Regions from separate parts of the Paenibacillus sp. 01T47 genome, predicted to be linked through region 1. Evidence: predicted binding sites of a transcription regulator. Region 1 holds the regulator's gene; each other region holds the start of a gene.
What was found. The regulator CtsR, encoded in region 1, represses protease genes until heat stress. The targets are predictions, from matches to a motif close to ATGGTCAATAAAGGTCAAACA.
Positions count from the first base shown of each region.

Region 1 (5,738 bases):
TTTCAGGGCGTAAACACCTTGAAGGACTTTGGTTGGATCTTTTCTGAGGAGACTCAGGACTGCATTTCAACGAAAAATCCAGTTTGGTGGCGATGGCGGAGGTGAACCACGCGTTCCCATACCGAACACGACCGTTAAGCCCTTCAGCGCCGATGGTACTTAGACCGCAGGGTCTTGGGAGAGTAGGACGTCGCCAAGCACGAGAGACCTATCGCATAATATGCGATAGGTTTTTTGTTGTTTTTGTATGCAGAAAATGAGCATTAATCATATAAATGAATCCGGCTATGTATAAACAGCATGCAAGCGTACCAAGCTAATGGAAAATCAATTTTACCGAGCACTTGACCTTTTGCTGAAATTGCATATAATAAAATCAAGGTCAAAGAAAGTCAAAGTCAGTTGTCCGAATATTCGGTGTATATTCTGATTTGATTGCAAGACCTCATTAATACCTATGTTTCAACTTTAGTTTTATTGGTTATTTCTCAGGGAGGTTGGTGGTTTGCGTAACATTTCCGATCTCATCGAACAGTACTTGAAGCTTATGCTTCAAGAAAGTCCAGAGGGCGCAGTAGAAATTCAACGCAATGACCTGGCTGACAAATTTTCTTGTGTACCGTCGCAAATCAACTATGTAATTAGTACTCGATTTACCATGGAGAAAGGATACATGGTTGAAAGTAAGCGCGGCGGCGGAGGCTATATCCGAATACAACGGATTGAGCTTCCTGCATTAAAGGCGATTCAATTCCATATCGAAGAAACGGTTGGAGAATGTGTCGATCAAGGTGCAGCGGAAGGGCTTATTTATCAGCTTGAGGAAGCAAGACTTATCTCTAAGCGCGAGGGAAATCTACTCCGTGCGGCTGTGCATCGCGATACCATTGCACTGAAGCTGCCGCTAAGGGATGAAATTCGGGCAAGGTTGTTAAGGTCCATGCTTATCTCATTGCTGGTTAAGTAATGACAAACCGTTTATACCGGGAGGAGGGATCAGGCTTGTTTTGCCAAGATTGCGGTAAAAAACCGGCTACGCTTCATTTCACAAAAATTATTAATGGCGAGAAGACCGAATTTCATATTTGTGAAAGCTGTGCTCGTGAGAAAGGCGAAGGCATTCCAGGCGCGCCAAATAGCTTTTCTATTCATAGCTTACTATCTGGGCTTCTTGATTTCGAACAGCTTGGCGGGTCGACGATAACCGGCATCAAGCAGCCAGCGCTGCGCTGCGAGGAATGTGGACTGACCTATACACAGTTTAGCAAAATCGGTCGATTCGGCTGCAGCTCTTGCTATCAGTCGTTCGAAGGTAAGCTTGATCCACTTCTCAAACGTATTCACAGCAGCACCGTACACAGCGGTAAAATCCCTAAGCGCTCAGGCGGGCAAATCCAGTGCAAGCGCGAGATTGAACAGCTGAGGCGGGATCTACAGGAGAAGATTGATCAAGAGGAATTTGAAAGCGCGGCTGAGCTGCGTGATCGAATACGTGAATTAGAGCGCAAAATGGCAGACCTGTAGGCTGGCATAGAAGGAGTGAAGGAACCTCTTGACTAAGCATCGATTCTCACAGCATGCGCTCAGCGAATGGATGAAGGACGCAGGTCCTGAATCTGAAATTGTCATTAGCAGCAGAGTGCGAGTAGCCCGAAATTTACGTCATCAGCCTTTTCCATTACTTGCAACAAATCAGCAATCTAAGGATGTCATGGATCAGCTGACTGAAGTTAGCCAAAGCGGCAAGCTGCAGTCAATTGGATCATTTGAGACCATTGTATTGTCAGATTTAAGCGAGCTTGATAAAAGGGTGCTTGTTGAAAAGCATTTAATCAGTCCCAATTTAGCGAACGAATCGCGATGCGGGGCCGTTATTTTAAGCGATAATGAATCTGTTAGCATAATGATTAACGAAGAAGATCATTTGCGCATTCAATGTCTGTATCCAGGTTTCCAAATCCAGGAGGCATGGGCATTGGCCAGCGGAATTGACGATATTTTTGAAGAGTCGGCTGATTATGCATTTGATGAGAAACGCGGTTATTTGACGACATGTCCAACGAATGTGGGCACAGGCATCAGGGCATCCGTCATGATGCATTTGCCGGCACTCGTTTTAACGTCTCAAATCAATCGGATATTGTCAGCTGTTACACAGGTAGGCTTGGCAGTAAGAGGCTTGTACGGCGAAGGCAGTGAAGCGCTTGGGAATTTATTTCAGGTGTCTAACCAAATTACGCTCGGGCAATCCGAGAATGAGATTATTGAAAATCTTTATGGTGTTGCAAGACAAATCATCGAGCATGAGAAAGCGGCACGCAAACGTCTTATGCATGAGTCGCGGCTGAGGACAGAGGATCGCGTGAAGCGCTCATACGGTATTTTAGCATATGCTTCAATTATGGATTCCAAGGAAGCTGCGCAGCGGTTGTCAGATGTGCGGCTTGGTGCAGACCTTGGCATTTTATCAGATGTAACGCCACAAGTGTTGAATGAACTTTTGGTCATGACTCAGCCTGGATTTTTACAACAAACCTTCGACGAGAAGATGAGTCCAGAGCAGAGAGATTTCAGGAGAGCAGAACTCATACGCAAGCAATTGCGTGGTGAAAAAGGCCATGGGGGTGCGTAAATATGATGTTTGGAAGATTCACGGAGCGAGCACAGAAGGTGCTTGCATTGGCGCAAGAAGAAGCGGTTCGTCTCGGACATAACAATATTGGTACGGAGCATATTTTGCTAGGCCTTATTCGCGAAGGGGAAGGAATAGCGGCTAAAGCATTGATTGGACTAGGACTTGGGCTTGAGAAGATTCAAGATGAAGTTGAGGCACTGATCGGTCGCGGTCAAGAGCAGCCTAACAACATTGCCTATACGCCACGTGCGAAAAAAGTAATTGAGCTTTCGATGGATGAAGCAAGAAAGCTTGGACATACGTACGTTGGCACAGAGCATATTTTGCTTGGTCTTATCCGTGAAGGAGAAGGCGTTGCAGCACGTGTGCTCAACAATCTTGGCATTAGCCTAAATAAGGCTCGTCAACAAGTCCTTCAGCTTCTTGGCAGCAGTGAAGCAGTCTCAAGCAATCACGGTTCACCAGCAAATGTTAGCACGCCTACACTAGATGGACTTGCAAGAGATTTAACTGCTTATGCGAAGGAAGGAAATCTGGATCCTGTGATCGGCCGGAGCAAAGAAATTGAGCGTGTAATTCAAGTGCTTAGCCGCCGTACGAAGAACAATCCAGTACTAATCGGGGAACCAGGCGTCGGTAAAACAGCAATTGCCGAAGGTCTCGCGCAGAAGATTATCGAGAATGAAATTCCCGAAACTTTGCGTGATAAGCGTGTCATGACACTGGATATGGGCTCCGTAGTAGCAGGTACAAAGTACCGTGGTGAGTTTGAAGATCGACTTAAGAAAATTATGGATGAGATTCGCCAAGCGGGCAATATTATTCTATTCATCGATGAGCTTCATACGTTGATTGGTGCAGGCGGAGCAGAGGGTGCAATCGATGCATCTAATATTTTGAAACCTGCATTAGCACGCGGTGAACTGCAATGTATCGGTGCAACTACCCTTGATGAATACCGCAAATATATTGAAAAAGATGCAGCGCTTGAGCGTCGTTTCCAACCTATAACGGTAGATCAGCCATCTCCAGAAGAAGCGATTCAAATTTTATACGGCTTACGCGATCGTTATGAAGCTCATCACCGTGTGAAAATTACGGATGAAGCTATCGTGCAAGCAGTTAAATTATCGGATCGTTACATTCCGGATCGGTTCTTGCCAGATAAAGCAATTGACCTTATTGATGAAGCCGGTTCAAAGGTACGCTTGCATTCTTACACTGTACCGCCAAACTTGAAGCAGCTTGAAAACCGTTTGGAAGATATCCGCAAGGAGAAGGATGCAGCGGTTCAAAGCCAAGAATTCGAGAAAGCGGCAGCACTTCGCGATACGGAGCAAAAAATTCGCGAAGAGCTTGATATTACTAAGAACCAGTGGAAAGAAAAACAAGGCCGTACTGATTCTGAAGTGACACCAGAGGATATTGCTCAGGTTGTAGCTAGCTGGACGGGGATTCCTGTTAGCAAGCTGGCTGAAGAAGAGACGGAACGACTTCTGAAAATGGAAGATATTCTTCATGATCGCATCATTGGTCAAGATGATGCCGTGAAGTCGGTATCCAGAGCGATTCGCCGTGCGCGTGCCGGCTTGAAAGATCCGAAGCGTCCAATCGGCTCATTCATTTTCTTAGGTCCAACGGGTGTAGGTAAAACGGAGCTCGCCAGAGCACTTGCAGAAGCGATGTTCGGAGATGAAAATGCGGTTATCCGTATCGACATGTCGGAATATATGGAGAAACATTCGACATCCCGTCTAGTCGGAGCGCCTCCTGGTTATGTAGGTTATGAAGAAGGCGGACAGTTAACTGAGAAAGTTCGCCGCAAGCCATATTCCGTTGTTTTGCTAGATGAAATTGAGAAAGCTCACCCTGAGGTATTTAATATATTGCTTCAGGTGCTGGAGGATGGTCGCTTGACTGATTCCAAAGGCCGCGTTGTCGATTTCCGCAACACGCTAATTATTATGACTTCTAACGTTGGAGCGGATCAAATCAAGCGTAATTCCTCGCTCGGCTTCACTGCCGTACAGGATGCGGGACGCGACTTCCAGCAAATGAAGGATAAAGTGCTTAGCGAGCTTAAGAAAAGCTTCCGTCCGGAGTTCTTGAACCGTATCGATGAAAGCATCGTGTTCCATTCGCTTGGCGAGGAGCATATTGCTCAAATCGTAACACTCATGTCGGATGAGCTTCGCAAGCGTCTGCGTGAGCAGGAAGTTGACTTCATCTTGACGGATGCAGCAAAAAGCTTCCTTGCGAAGGAAGGCTACGATCCGCAATATGGAGCTCGTCCGCTTCGCCGGGCAATCCAAAAACATATCGAAGACCGTTTGTCCGAAGATTTGTTGATGGGTAAAATCCAAAAAGGCGATACGTTCACAATCGATGAGAAGGATGGCGGTCTAACCGTTACCAAATCGATTTCCGAACAAGAGCCAGAAGAATCCACTACAAAATAAGCATAATATTAAACTGTCCCGCAATCAGAATAGCTGCTTGCGGGACAGTTTTTATTAACACAATAAATTGACAATGATAATCATTATCGTATAATAAGATTATAGCGTTACATAGAATGGAGGAACAACGATGATAGTTGTCACCAATACGATAAAAGTAAAAAAAGGCCACGGGGAGACGGTGGCGAGTAGATTTCAAAACTCCAAAGGCATAGATTTATCGCCTGGTTTTGTGCGCATGGAAGTGTTGTTAACGGAAGGCTTAGAAGAATATGATGAGCTTAAAGTAAGCACGACTTGGGAAACCAAAGTTTCCTTTGAGGGCTGGGTGAACAGTGATTCTTTTCGGCAAGCACATGCTCATAGAGGCGGGGGACAACAGGGCGAGGCAGGCCAGCAAACGGAAAGTGTGATGCTCGGCTCACAATTGACAACGCATCGCGTGTTAGTTGCTCGGCAAGCTGGAATCGAGCTTAAGCAGCATTAATTCTATTTATTTATCATTTGGAGCTCTAATAAATATGCTGCGTAGTGACTAATCTTTCGCTCTCTTATCCACTGTGGATAACGAGGGCGTTTTTTATGTTGTATTTTTAGAAAAAGGCTTTGGGGATATGTTGATGAGTTGTGGATAATGTTGATAA
Region 1 is NZ_JBFTPA010000025.1:165-5,902, forward strand. Features, by position in the region: rRNA gene rrf (5S ribosomal RNA) at 83-199, shown strand; gene AC1DOV_RS30370 (CtsR family transcriptional regulator) at 506-967, shown strand; gene AC1DOV_RS30375 (UvrB/UvrC motif-containing protein) at 1,003-1,524, shown strand; gene AC1DOV_RS30380 (protein arginine kinase) at 1,553-2,632, shown strand; gene clpC (ATP-dependent protease ATP-binding subunit ClpC) at 2,635-5,094, shown strand; gene AC1DOV_RS30390 (antibiotic biosynthesis monooxygenase) at 5,225-5,581, shown strand.

Region 2 (5,738 bases), on a different contig from region 1:
AAAAAGTGTGACGTAGAACGTCATAGGCTGACGTATTTGAAAAGTTGAATAAGATAGTTGTGACGTAGAACGTCATAGGCTGACATCTTATAAAAAGGTAAATAAAAAAAGTGTGACGTCGAACGTCATAGTATGACATCTTATAAAAAGTTGAATAAAAAAGTGTGACGTAGAACGTCCCTGGTTTTCCTCTGTTCAAGAGGAGCCAAGGACGTTTTTTCATTTTGAGGAGGATGAGAGATGGAATTTGCTGAAGAACATGAGAAATGGTTGAAAAAACATTTGCGTGCAAGTAAGGGAGAGCACAAGAGCAGGCTTCAGCGTGGACATGGGCATGGTGAACGTTTGTTTTTGAAGCAAGTCTGGTGGCCGATGATGGGTAGTTTTGATCATTTATATCCGGAGTATGAAGTCGTGGATTGGCGTGGGAACCCTTTTTATATTGATTTAGTTTGGCAGCGGGGAGCGACGAGGTTCGCTTTCGAAATAAAGGGTTATGGACCTCATGTTCAGAATACCGATCGAATTCGATACCGACGGGAATTAAATCGGGAGACATTTCTGCAAGTGCTTGGATACCGCGTCGTGTCCATACCTTATGACGAGTTGGAGGAAAAACCGCAGCTTATTGTGTCTTTGCTGCAGTCGCTGCTGGCTCCTTATTTGGTGACTCACACGCAAGAGCAAAACATGACACGCCTGGAGCGTGAGTTATTGCATTATGCGTTTAGGTCGAACAAGAATATTCGCCCAGCCGATGTGATGAAGGAGTTTCATATTAATCGCCGCACGGCAGTCAAATATTTGAAAAGACTGTGTGACGTTGGCAAACTGCGTCCAGTTGTATCTGGAAAAGGCATTCGTATTGTCAGCTATGAGCTAATACGCTCGGCTTTTAATCCTTTTTTTTAGGGAACGGAAGTGGACGTAGAAGTAGGACTAGGACTAGGAGTAGGAGTAAGAGTAAGAGTAAGAGTAAGAGTAAGAGAGGAATTAGAAATGACGGCTGAATATGTGTGAATGTGTTCATTTGTGGAGCGTGTGACTTGTAAGTATCTGGAGTGTTACTGGATTGCATGCAAATTGTATGTAAGTGGAGTGTGGTTTAATTGCATGCGATTTGTGTAGGTAAAGCGGGATTGAAATGGTGTAGATGGATTGTGAATGTAGTGTGTGGGGGGTGTGAATTTGGATTGTGCACGTAATGTGAGTGAAGTATGCATGTACCGCGCGTAAAGTTTGAATAAGCGCAGGAGTGCATCTATTTTCAATAGATAAGGTGGAATTTACTCAAATAGGTGCACAAGTGCATCTATTTGAGTGATTTGGAAAAGTAGTTGTCGGAATAGGTGTATTTATGCTCTTAGATGAGCCTGCTGATATGAACCGGGGTGCTCACTTAACTAATCAGCATGTACTCTCGACTGTTTTTGTTGAGAGTAGATACTGGACTATGAGGGAATGTGCGTTTGTTTAGTGTATTGGGTGTTGGGTTATGCGTTTGTAGAGCGTGCAAGGTGTCCGATTGGATGATTGTTAAGTGTACAAGGAGTGCTATTAAACTAACAGTATGTGATTTGTGTAGGTTATGTGCATTGAGAGTATAAGTGGTTTACGCATGTTGTGTGATTGTAGTGTGCGTGACCGGATGTGAAGTGTAAATAAGCGCAAAAGTGCACTAGTTTCTATCAAATTTGATGGAAATGATGCAAAGAGGTGCAAAAGTGCATCTAGTTGAGCGGATTTGTAAGGTAGCTGGCGGAATAGGTGCATTTATGCACTTAGATAAAGTTACTGCTGCTAACTGGGGTTCTCACTTAGTTATCCTGATTTTTGTTCTTCGCTTTTGTAGATAGTGATAAATGGGTGCGCAGCAGTGTGCATATTTTAAGTGTATTTGGAGTGAGAGTATGCGTTTGTGATATGTGCAAGGATTTATATGTGAGTTGTGTAGGTAGTGTAATTAGAGTGTTTATATGGTTTGTGCATGTAGTGTGATTGTAGTGTGCGTGACCGATCGTAAAGTGTAAATAAGCGCAGAAGTGCACTTGTTATTATAAAATTTGATGGAAATAACACAAATAGGTGTAGAAGTGCATCTAGTTGAGAGGATTTGAAAAGTAGTTAGCGGAATAGGTGCAGAAATGCACCTAGATCAAGTTATTGAGGTTAACTATGTACCTAAATGAAGCTATTACAGTTAGCTCTGCATCTAAATGAAGCTATTACGGTTAGCTGTGCACCTAGATCAAGCTAATGAGGTTAACTATGCATCTAAATGAAGCTATTACGGTTAGCTGTGCACATAGATCAAGCTATTGTGGAAACTATGCCATTACGATTAACTATGCACCTAGATGCAACTGAGCGGGCAGCACCATAGCACCTGCCCCACCCCATACAGACTTTTTTCAAAAAAGATCAGACTTCTAACAAAAATGATCATTCTTAAGCGCTTTCATCTGTTCTATGCTAATAAAATCCAATTAGGATCAGATTACCATGGAGGATGGGTGACAGATGATTAAGAGGAAAAAAAGCACGGTTTTCAAATTGTATGTTTGGATGATTTGTTTTGTTATTTTGAGTCAACTGGCTGTATGGCCAAGTGCGGTATCCTATGCAGAGGAAGTCGTTGAGGTAAAAACGATCGCGAGCATTCCCTCTATCGAGATGAACACAACAATAGGGAACCCGCCGATTCTTCCGCTGGAGGTACAAGCTGTATTTAGCGATGAATCCGTTGGACAAGTTCAGGTAAGGTGGGACGAAATTGATCCCTCGCAATATGCTGAGGCGGGAGCTTTTAAAGTAGAAGGCAGCGTTCAAGGCACTCCCCTCAAGGCTTCCGCAGAAGTTACAGTGAGGGAAAACGATTTTACAGTATTTCTAAATGAGATTACGAGCAATGTGCCAGATGGACAAAGCATCGTTTCTTACAGCAACAATTATCAGTCCATGCAGCCCGAATTGATGACTTTTATGAAAGGAAACGGGACTACATCGGTTAACAATGGGCTGACGGTAGAAATGAATTCGTTAGAAAAAAATATCGCTATTGCTGCTTGGGATAAAGGACCATGGCTTTCCGCCGGCACAATCGATGCAACGCTGCGTTACACCAGCGGGACACAAGGCAATATAGGGTTTGTAATCGGTGCCTATAATTCTACCCAAGGATTGTCTATTCGTTATGATGCGGGTACGACTTGGGTCATTCAAAGCCCAGATGGTTCTGGCGCGTGGGAATCTTTTGAAGGACCCGAGTTGAAAATGGATACCGATTACCGAATCAAGATTGGTTATAACGGAAACAAGCTATTGGTTATCGTTGATGGCGTTACTTATTACAACAAGGAAACAAATTTATTGAATTTGAAGGCTGGAATAGGTCAGGTGGCCTTGTATAAACGTTTTGCGACGGGACAAGTCGTTTTGAAGGATATTAACATTCAAGGCGTTGGCCAAACCGAAAAACCGTCAGATATCATCAATTATGTACAAAATTATGAAGACCCGGCGTACACACCGCGTTGGTCCGGACTTAACGCTCAAGTGGTAACAGACATTACAGGCAACAAGGTATTATCGCTAAAAAAAGGCGCTAAAGAACGCGGAGCAGATTTGGATTCCCCGCAGCTACAATCGGGTACGCTTTCATTGGACTTTAAGCTAGTCAATCCGGTGAAGCTTTCTAGCGGCCAAGGTTTTGCATTTGGCTTCAGAATGAATGAGACGGCAAGCATCTTTAGCGAAATCGGAGTCGATCCAAATCGCTGGTTGCCTGAATCCAGCTCCGGTTGGGGCAGCAATTTAAATATTCCTTATCCGATTCAGGGGAAATGGAACAATCTATTGTTCAATTTTAATGGAAAAACAATTACGGTCTATATGAACAAAAAGCTAGTTGGCGATATTACATTTGCTGAATTTACCGATGCGGCTGGCTTGTTTGGACTTCGAATCAGAAGCACAGTAGAGCTGTATATCGACAACCTGCAGTATACGAATCAAATGATTACTCCAAAGGAATTGGTGCAATACAGCAACAACTTTCAGGATGGCATTACGGGAGGGTGGAGCAGCGGCTCTTCATCCATCATCAAAGAAGGCAGCAATCGCTTTTTGAAGTTGTCCGGTATCACGGGGACGGTATTGAATAACGATGCGCCACTCCTACAGAGCGCAACCTATATGCTGGATGTAAAACCTACGACTGATGCGATTGGTTTTGCTATAGGCAACAGCTCTTTGGTGAAATTTGCGAATGACCACTGGATTTTGGAGAAGGATGGCAGCACTATTCCTTTTGTAGCAAGTGACGCTATTTCATCGAGTCCATTAGTTATGAGTTGGAATAAGGTCGGAATACAATATAGCGACTCTTCGGTCACACTAAGTATAAACGGAGCTAAGTTGACTGCGAATTTACCGTCCGGACAACAATTCGGAGAAGGTTCATTCGGAGTATACGGGCAAGGCGACTTGTATGTGGACAACATTTTGTTCACGGAGGAATTTATCCAAATGGATACTTCCCCTGTCGCAAGCAAGATGTATTATGAACAATATTATGAGACAGCTTCAAGCATGAACTGGACAGGACTCGGCGGCAGTCAAGTCGTCGATGGTTATTTGAAGGGCAGTATCGCTTCGGGATCGGTTGCGATAAATGAAGATATCGTACCTGTGAAAAACGGCGTATACCAGGTCAAGATGAAGACAAATGCTTCGTCCGCAGGAGTTAAAATCGGCAATGCAGCCATTTATTACGAAGGTCAAGGCAAATGGATGTATCAACCTAACGGTGGAGAAAAAATAGCTATCGGAGACAGCGTTGAAATTGTACCTGGCAAAGATTTTATTTTGCGGGTAAGGTTGATCGAAAATGAGTTGAATCTTTATGTGAATGGCATTTTGGTGGGCACTGTCCAAACGAAAAACTTCACACCGGGAGCGTTTGGAATTTATAATTCCGGAAATGAAGTGATGCAAGTTGAGATGGATGCGATGACCGCAGAAGAAATTAGAATATATGAGCCTGACTTCACTACGCCTAACTGGAGCGCGATGGATTCGAGCAGTCCGGCCGTGCTGGAAAGCGGCGAAGGCAGCGTTAAATTAAGGCTGCCCGGCGTATCTCTCGTTACCGATAATAACAGTCCAGACGTTGTCGATCAGAAAGTAACCTTTGATTTCAAGACGAGTGTAGGCGCTGGGACAGACGGAGGGCGCTATGGATTTATTTTGAGAGGATATGACGATAACCGCTACGTATCTATCGTTCATGACATCAATGGAACTTGGAAGCTTTCTGCAAACGGCAACGATTCCAACTTCCCTACTGCGTATTCCATGGCGGCGGATACTGTGTATAAAATCGAATTGAATCTGATCGGCAACACAGTTACTTTCGCTATTACTGATGCTGATGACAACAGGACGGATATGGGCGCGGTTACGGATAATACGGTGACCTCAAGGGCTGGGAAATTTGGAGTGCGTTCCTGGTATAGCGCCAAAGAAATGACGATTGCCAATCTCAAAGTGGTTGAACAGGAATCCATGCCAAGGCTTCAGCTTGCGGCGGAGCTTGATTCGATCACCAAAGATGATTTGATTGTGACGCTGAATAAGGGTTTTCCGAGTATTTTTTCTTATCAGGTCGGCAATAAGACGATGAAAGCAGCAGACGAGCAAACAAACACATTACAAATTAACAATACGGAGTATACAGC
Region 2 is NZ_JBFTPA010000013.1:167,697-173,434, forward strand. Features, by position in the region: gene AC1DOV_RS23135 (hypothetical protein) at 241-912, shown strand; gene AC1DOV_RS23140 (endo-alpha-N-acetylgalactosaminidase family protein) at 2,521-5,738, shown strand, end outside.
Region 2: AC1DOV_RS23140 (endo-alpha-N-acetylgalactosaminidase family protein) is a predicted target of CtsR. The motif match lies at 2,408-2,428, and genes of this name have one in related genera.

Region 3 (5,738 bases), on a different contig from region 1:
ATCTTTGTCCGGAAACGAGCTTTTGCAGCCAGAAGACGGCAAACAGAGCCGTATAAGCTTTTGCCGCATGCTAATGATTGAGAAAAATATAGGGGGTATGGTTTCCATGACAAGGCTTCCGGTTGTTGTTCGTCTTAAGACTGGACTACATGCAAGACCAGCAGCATTATTCGTACAAGAAGCGAACAAATTTTCCTCCGAAGTATTTGTAGAGAAAGACGACAAAAAAGTAAATGCTAAATCCATAATGGGTATTATGAGTTTGGCTATCAGTTCTGGCACTGAAGTATCCATTAGTGCCGAGGGTTCGGACGCAGAACAGGCTGTAAACGCTTTAGTCGCTTTGGTAAGCAAAGAAGAGCTGGAGAACCAATAATGAAGAAGGAGAGAAGTCACGCAGGTTCATTATGAGCTTGCGGCGGCAGCTCTTTTTTTATATGGAATGTACAATAATCTTACGAATGTGTTTGCACTAAAAAAAAGAGCAGGCTCGGATGAATCCGAACTTGCTCTTTTTTGCGTTCAAACCTATGACCTAGCGGAATGAATTATGCGAGTTTCTCAATTACTTTATCAACCAAGCCATATTCTTTGGCTTCTGCTGCACTCATGAAGTAATCGCGGTCTGTATCTTTCTCGATACGTTCAAGCGATTGTCCACTGCGCTCTGCCAAAATACCGTTCAGCTTGTCGCGCATGCCGATAATGCGTTTCGCACGAATGGCGATATCGCTTGCTTGGCCTTCTGCACCGCCAAGTGGCTGATGGATCATGACTTCGCTGTTCGGAAGCGCATAACGTTTGCCAATTGCACCTGCAGTAAGCAAGAAAGCACCCATAGAAGCAGCCATACCTACACAAATCGTAGATACATCAGGTTTAATATATTGCATCGTATCGTAAATAGCCATGCCTGCCGTAATTGAGCCGCCCGGGCTGTTAATATAAAGAGAAATGTCCTTCTCAGGGTCGTCTGCCGCCAGGAATAACAATTGAGCGATGATGGAGTTTGCCACCACGTCGTTTACACCTGATCCTAGAAAAATAATGCGATCTTTCAGTAGGCGAGAGTAAATGTCATACGCACGCTCACCCCGATTGTTTTGCTCAATAACCATAGGAACGAAATTCATATCCAACGTAAGCCCCCTCCTAAAAAACAATGAATGGTTAAATCGTATTCTCATAATAACGGATGAAAAGTCAAAAGTCAAAGATAGTCAAACAGGTCTGTAATTCCCTTGCTGCGTATACGAAAAAAATGGGTTTGAAGTGGATTGGATGAAATATACAAGCGCAATTTGGAGTGTTTTCCATGAGGCATAGGTTGGATGTTGTAGCGGGAGATTAATCACTTGGGTGTTGCTTAAAATAAAAAAAACGTTCCAGCGTATAGGAACGGTTCGTGTGTATCAATATAGAGTTTGAACTTGCGATAATAAAAAGTAATGGCGCGCCCGCAAGGAATCGAACCTAGATCTCAGCCTTCGGAGGGCTGCGTCATATCCATTGGACCACGGGCGCATAAGGAAAAGCTGCTGTTGCTGCTATCTGCTTCTGTAAGAAAATAGTCGCAAAAATGATTATATGATATTAAAGATTTTAAAGCAAGCGATGTTCAAAAATTAAATTTGTTAAAAATGCGTCGGAAACCGTTTCCAATTGATAATCGGCTATTGCTACAATCGGTTATTTCCGATAAACTAAAGGTGGGACTTGAAATGATACCGCGGGACATATTGAGTCCAACGTATTTTGAACCGAATACGCTATAGGCCGATGGAGTGAAGGATGAGAAATGCGTCAGATCATTGAACTGCAGCAGCAGCTTGTGCCTGATCTGCTAGAGGTCATGAAGAAACGATATTCGATTTTGCATCAAGTAATGGTATCGGATTTAATCGGACGTCGAACGTTGGCTTCTGTATTATCGATGACGGAGCGTATGCTTCGGGCAGAGACCGATTTCCTAAAGACGCAGGGGTTGCTCGAGATTCATTCGGGAGGCATGCGGATTAGCGATTCAGGCAAGCTTCTATTAGAGCAGCTTGAGCCATTCTACAAGACAATGTTCGGACTATCCGAACTGGAGGAAACGATTCGCAGCCACTACGGCCTATCGCAGGTCATTATAGTTGCTGGCGATTCGGAAGTCTCTGCCCAAACAAAGCGAGAGCTTGGACGTGCGGGATGTCAGGTGCTTATCAAGGTAATGCAGCCTAACGACGTTGTAGCTGTAACAGGCGGAACGACGATTGCACAGCTGTCGAATCAACTGATTAGTTCTTCTCAGCTGAATACGAACTTGTTCGTACCGGCTAGAGGCGGTCTAGGGGAGAGCTTGGATTACCAAGCGAATACGATTGCTTCCATGATGGCTAAGCGTACAGGAGCGCAGTATAGACTTCTACATGTGCCGGATCATCTGGGAGAGGAAGCTTTTGCATCTATTATGCAGGAGCCGAACATTCGAGAAATTGTGGATGTCATCCGCAGTGCTCGCATCGTTGTACATGGTATCGGAGATGCTATGGTTATGGCAAGACGCAGGCGGCTAGAGCGTGAAGTTATTGATGCTATGGAAGCTGAGGGTGCTTTGGCGGAGTCGTTCGGGTTTTATTTTGACCGAAAAGGCGCTGTCGTGCACAAAATGCAAACGGTGGGGTTACGGCTCGAGGATATTGTTAAAACTGAAGTTGTTATAGGTGTTGCTGGCGGCAAGAGCAAAGGCGAGGCTATAGCGGCAGTGATGCGCTTTGGACACAATGATGTACTCGTAACGGATGAAGCAGCGGCACTTGAAATCGTAGCTTTGATCGATCAAGAGAAGCACAGTCAAGAAGAAGGCAATAAGGAATCATGACAATTTGCAAATTGCTGTTAAGGCATACCTGCAAAATGTCTTGAAATATATTCATAAATCTTTTAAAAACGCTTAGGAGGAAACAAAAATGGTTAAAGTTGGTATTAATGGTTTTGGTCGCATCGGCCGTAACGTATTCCGCGCAGCACTGAACAACCCTGATGTTCAAATCGTGGCAGTAAATGATCTTACGGATACTGCAACACTGGCACATCTTCTGAAATACGATACAACACACGGTCAACTTGACGGTACTGTAGAAGCTAAAGAAGGCGCGCTTATCGTAAATGGCCGCGAAATCAAAGTATTCGCAGAGCGCAACCCTGCAGACCTTCCTTGGAGTTCGGTAGGCGTTGAAATCGTAGTTGAATCAACTGGTATTTTCACAGCGAAAGAAAAAGCTGAGCTTCACTTGCAAGGCGGCGCTAAAAAAGTTATCATCTCCGCACCTGCAACGAACGAAGATATTACAGTGGTTATCGGCGTTAACGAAGATAAATACGACGCTGCGGCACACACCATTATTTCCAACGCTTCTTGCACAACGAACTGCCTTGCTCCTTTCGCAAAAGTATTGAACGACAAATTCGGAATCGTTAAAGGTATGATGACTACAATTCACTCATACACAAATGACCAATCCGTTCTTGACGTTCCTCACAAAGACTTGCGTCGTGCTCGCGCAGCTGCTGAGAACATCATTCCTTCTTCAACTGGCGCAGCGAAAGCTGTTTCACTAGTTCTTCCAGAGCTTAAAGGTAAATTGAACGGTATGGCTATGCGTGTTCCTACGCCTAACGTTTCCGTAACTGACCTTGTTGCTGAGCTTAAAGTTAATGTAACTGTTGAAGAAGTTAACGCTGCATTCAAAGAAGCTTCAGAAGGCGCTCTTAAAGGCATCATGAACTACAACGAATTGCCGCTTGTATCTAGCGACTACAACACTGATCCTGCTTCTTCTACAATTGATGGTCTTTCGACTATGGTTGTTGAAGGCAACATGGTTAAAGTTATTTCATGGTACGACAACGAGTGGGGCTACTCTAACCGCGTAGTTGATCTTGCTGCTTACATTGCTAGCAAAGGTCTGTAAGCAAAGAAGACGGACTAAAGACCGCAGCATACCGCGCATGCGGAGCTAAGGTTTTTGATTTGCGGCTTCTAGAGTCGTAAGTCATGGGGGCGTTTCTTCTTTGAAGGAACGCCCTTCTTTTTTTTGTATTCTACCGTTATACCTTTCCATAACACATTTTCGGGAGGCTTCATAGATGAATAAGAAAAGTGTACGTGATGTTGCAGAACTAGCTGGTAAACGAGTATTTGTTCGCGTTGATTTTAACGTGCCGCTTGAAGATGGAAAAATTACGGATGACAAACGTATTCGTGAAACGCTTCCTACAATCAACTTTTTGATCGAAAAAGGCGCAAAAGTTATTCTTGCAAGCCATCTTGGACGTCCAAACGGTCAAGTAGTAGAAGAGCTTCGCCACACAGCTTCCGCAGCACGTCTATCTGAGCTGCTAGGCAAGCAAGTAACGAAAGCGAACGAAGCTATCGGTGAAGCTGTCGAAGCACAAGTTGCTGCACTAAACAACGGTGATGTGCTATTGCTTGAAAACGTACGTTTCTATGAAGGCGAAGAGAAAAACGATCCAGAACTAGCGAAAGCTTTTGCAAAACTTGCTGACCTGTTCGTAAACGATGCATTCGGCGCTGCTCACCGCGCTCACGCTTCGACAGAAGGCATTGCACACATTTTGCCAGCTGTATCAGGCCTTCTTATGGAGAGAGAGCTTGAAGTACTAGGCAAAGCGCTTAACAACCCAGAGCGTCCTTTCACAGCAATCGTTGGCGGTTCGAAAGTTAAAGACAAAATCGCTGTAATCGATAAAATGCTTGAAATTGCTGACAATGTCATCATTGGCGGCGGCTTGTCTTATACATTCTTCAAAGCACAAGGTCATGAAATCGGCAAATCGCTTGTAGACAACAGCAAGCTTGATTTGGCTCTCGAGTTCATGGAAAAAGCGAAAAAACTAGGCAAAAACTTCTTGATCCCAGTTGATATCGTTGTAACTGACGATTTCAGCGCTAACGCTAACACGCAAATCGTTGACGTTGACAGCATCCCTGCTGATTGGGAAGGTATCGACATCGGTCCTAAAACACGTGAACTTTATGCTGATGTGATCAAAAACTCCAAGCTGGTTGTATGGAACGGACCTATGGGTGTATTCGAAATCGAGCCATTCTCCCATGGTACACAAGCCGTTGCTCGCGCTTGCGCAGAAACAGCTGGCTATACTGTAATTGGCGGCGGCGATTCCGCAGCAGCAGCTGAGAAATTCCACCTAGCTGACAAAATGGACTTCATCTCGACAGGCGGCGGCGCTTCCCTAGAGTTTATGGAAGGCAAAGTGCTTCCAGGCGTAGTTGCTCTTAACGATAAATAATACATTTACCCAACTATATAGATTTGAGGAGGATTACGCATGAGCAACAGAACACCGATTATTGCAGGTAACTGGAAAATGTTTAAAACGGTATCCGAGGCTGTAACATTTTTCTCCGAAATTAAAGGTAAAGCTGAAGTTGCAGGTGTAGAGAGCGTGATCTGCGCGCCATACACAACACTTCCGGCACTTGTTGAAGCTGCAAAAGGTACGTCGATTGCTATTGGAGCACAAAACGTACATTTTGAAGACAACGGTGCATTCACAGGTGAAATCAGCGGCGTTATGCTGAAGGATCTTGGTGTGAAATACGTAATTATCGGTCACTCCGAGCGCCGCGCTTATTTCGCGGAATCAGATGAGATCGTAAACAAGAAGGTTCATGCTTCCTTCAAAAATGGCTTGCTTCCTATCGTTTGTGT
Region 3 is NZ_JBFTPA010000031.1:11,239-16,976, reverse strand. Features, by position in the region: gene AC1DOV_RS32040 (HPr family phosphocarrier protein) at 107-376, shown strand; gene clpP (ATP-dependent Clp endopeptidase proteolytic subunit ClpP) at 549-1,133, opposite strand; tRNA gene AC1DOV_RS32030 (tRNA-Arg) at 1,450-1,524, opposite strand; gene AC1DOV_RS32025 (sugar-binding transcriptional regulator) at 1,799-2,863, shown strand; gene gap (type I glyceraldehyde-3-phosphate dehydrogenase) at 2,952-3,956, shown strand; gene AC1DOV_RS32015 (phosphoglycerate kinase) at 4,132-5,316, shown strand; gene tpiA (triose-phosphate isomerase) at 5,356-5,738, shown strand, end outside.
Region 3: clpP (ATP-dependent Clp endopeptidase proteolytic subunit ClpP) is a predicted target of CtsR. The motif match lies at 1,207-1,227, and genes of this name have one in related genera.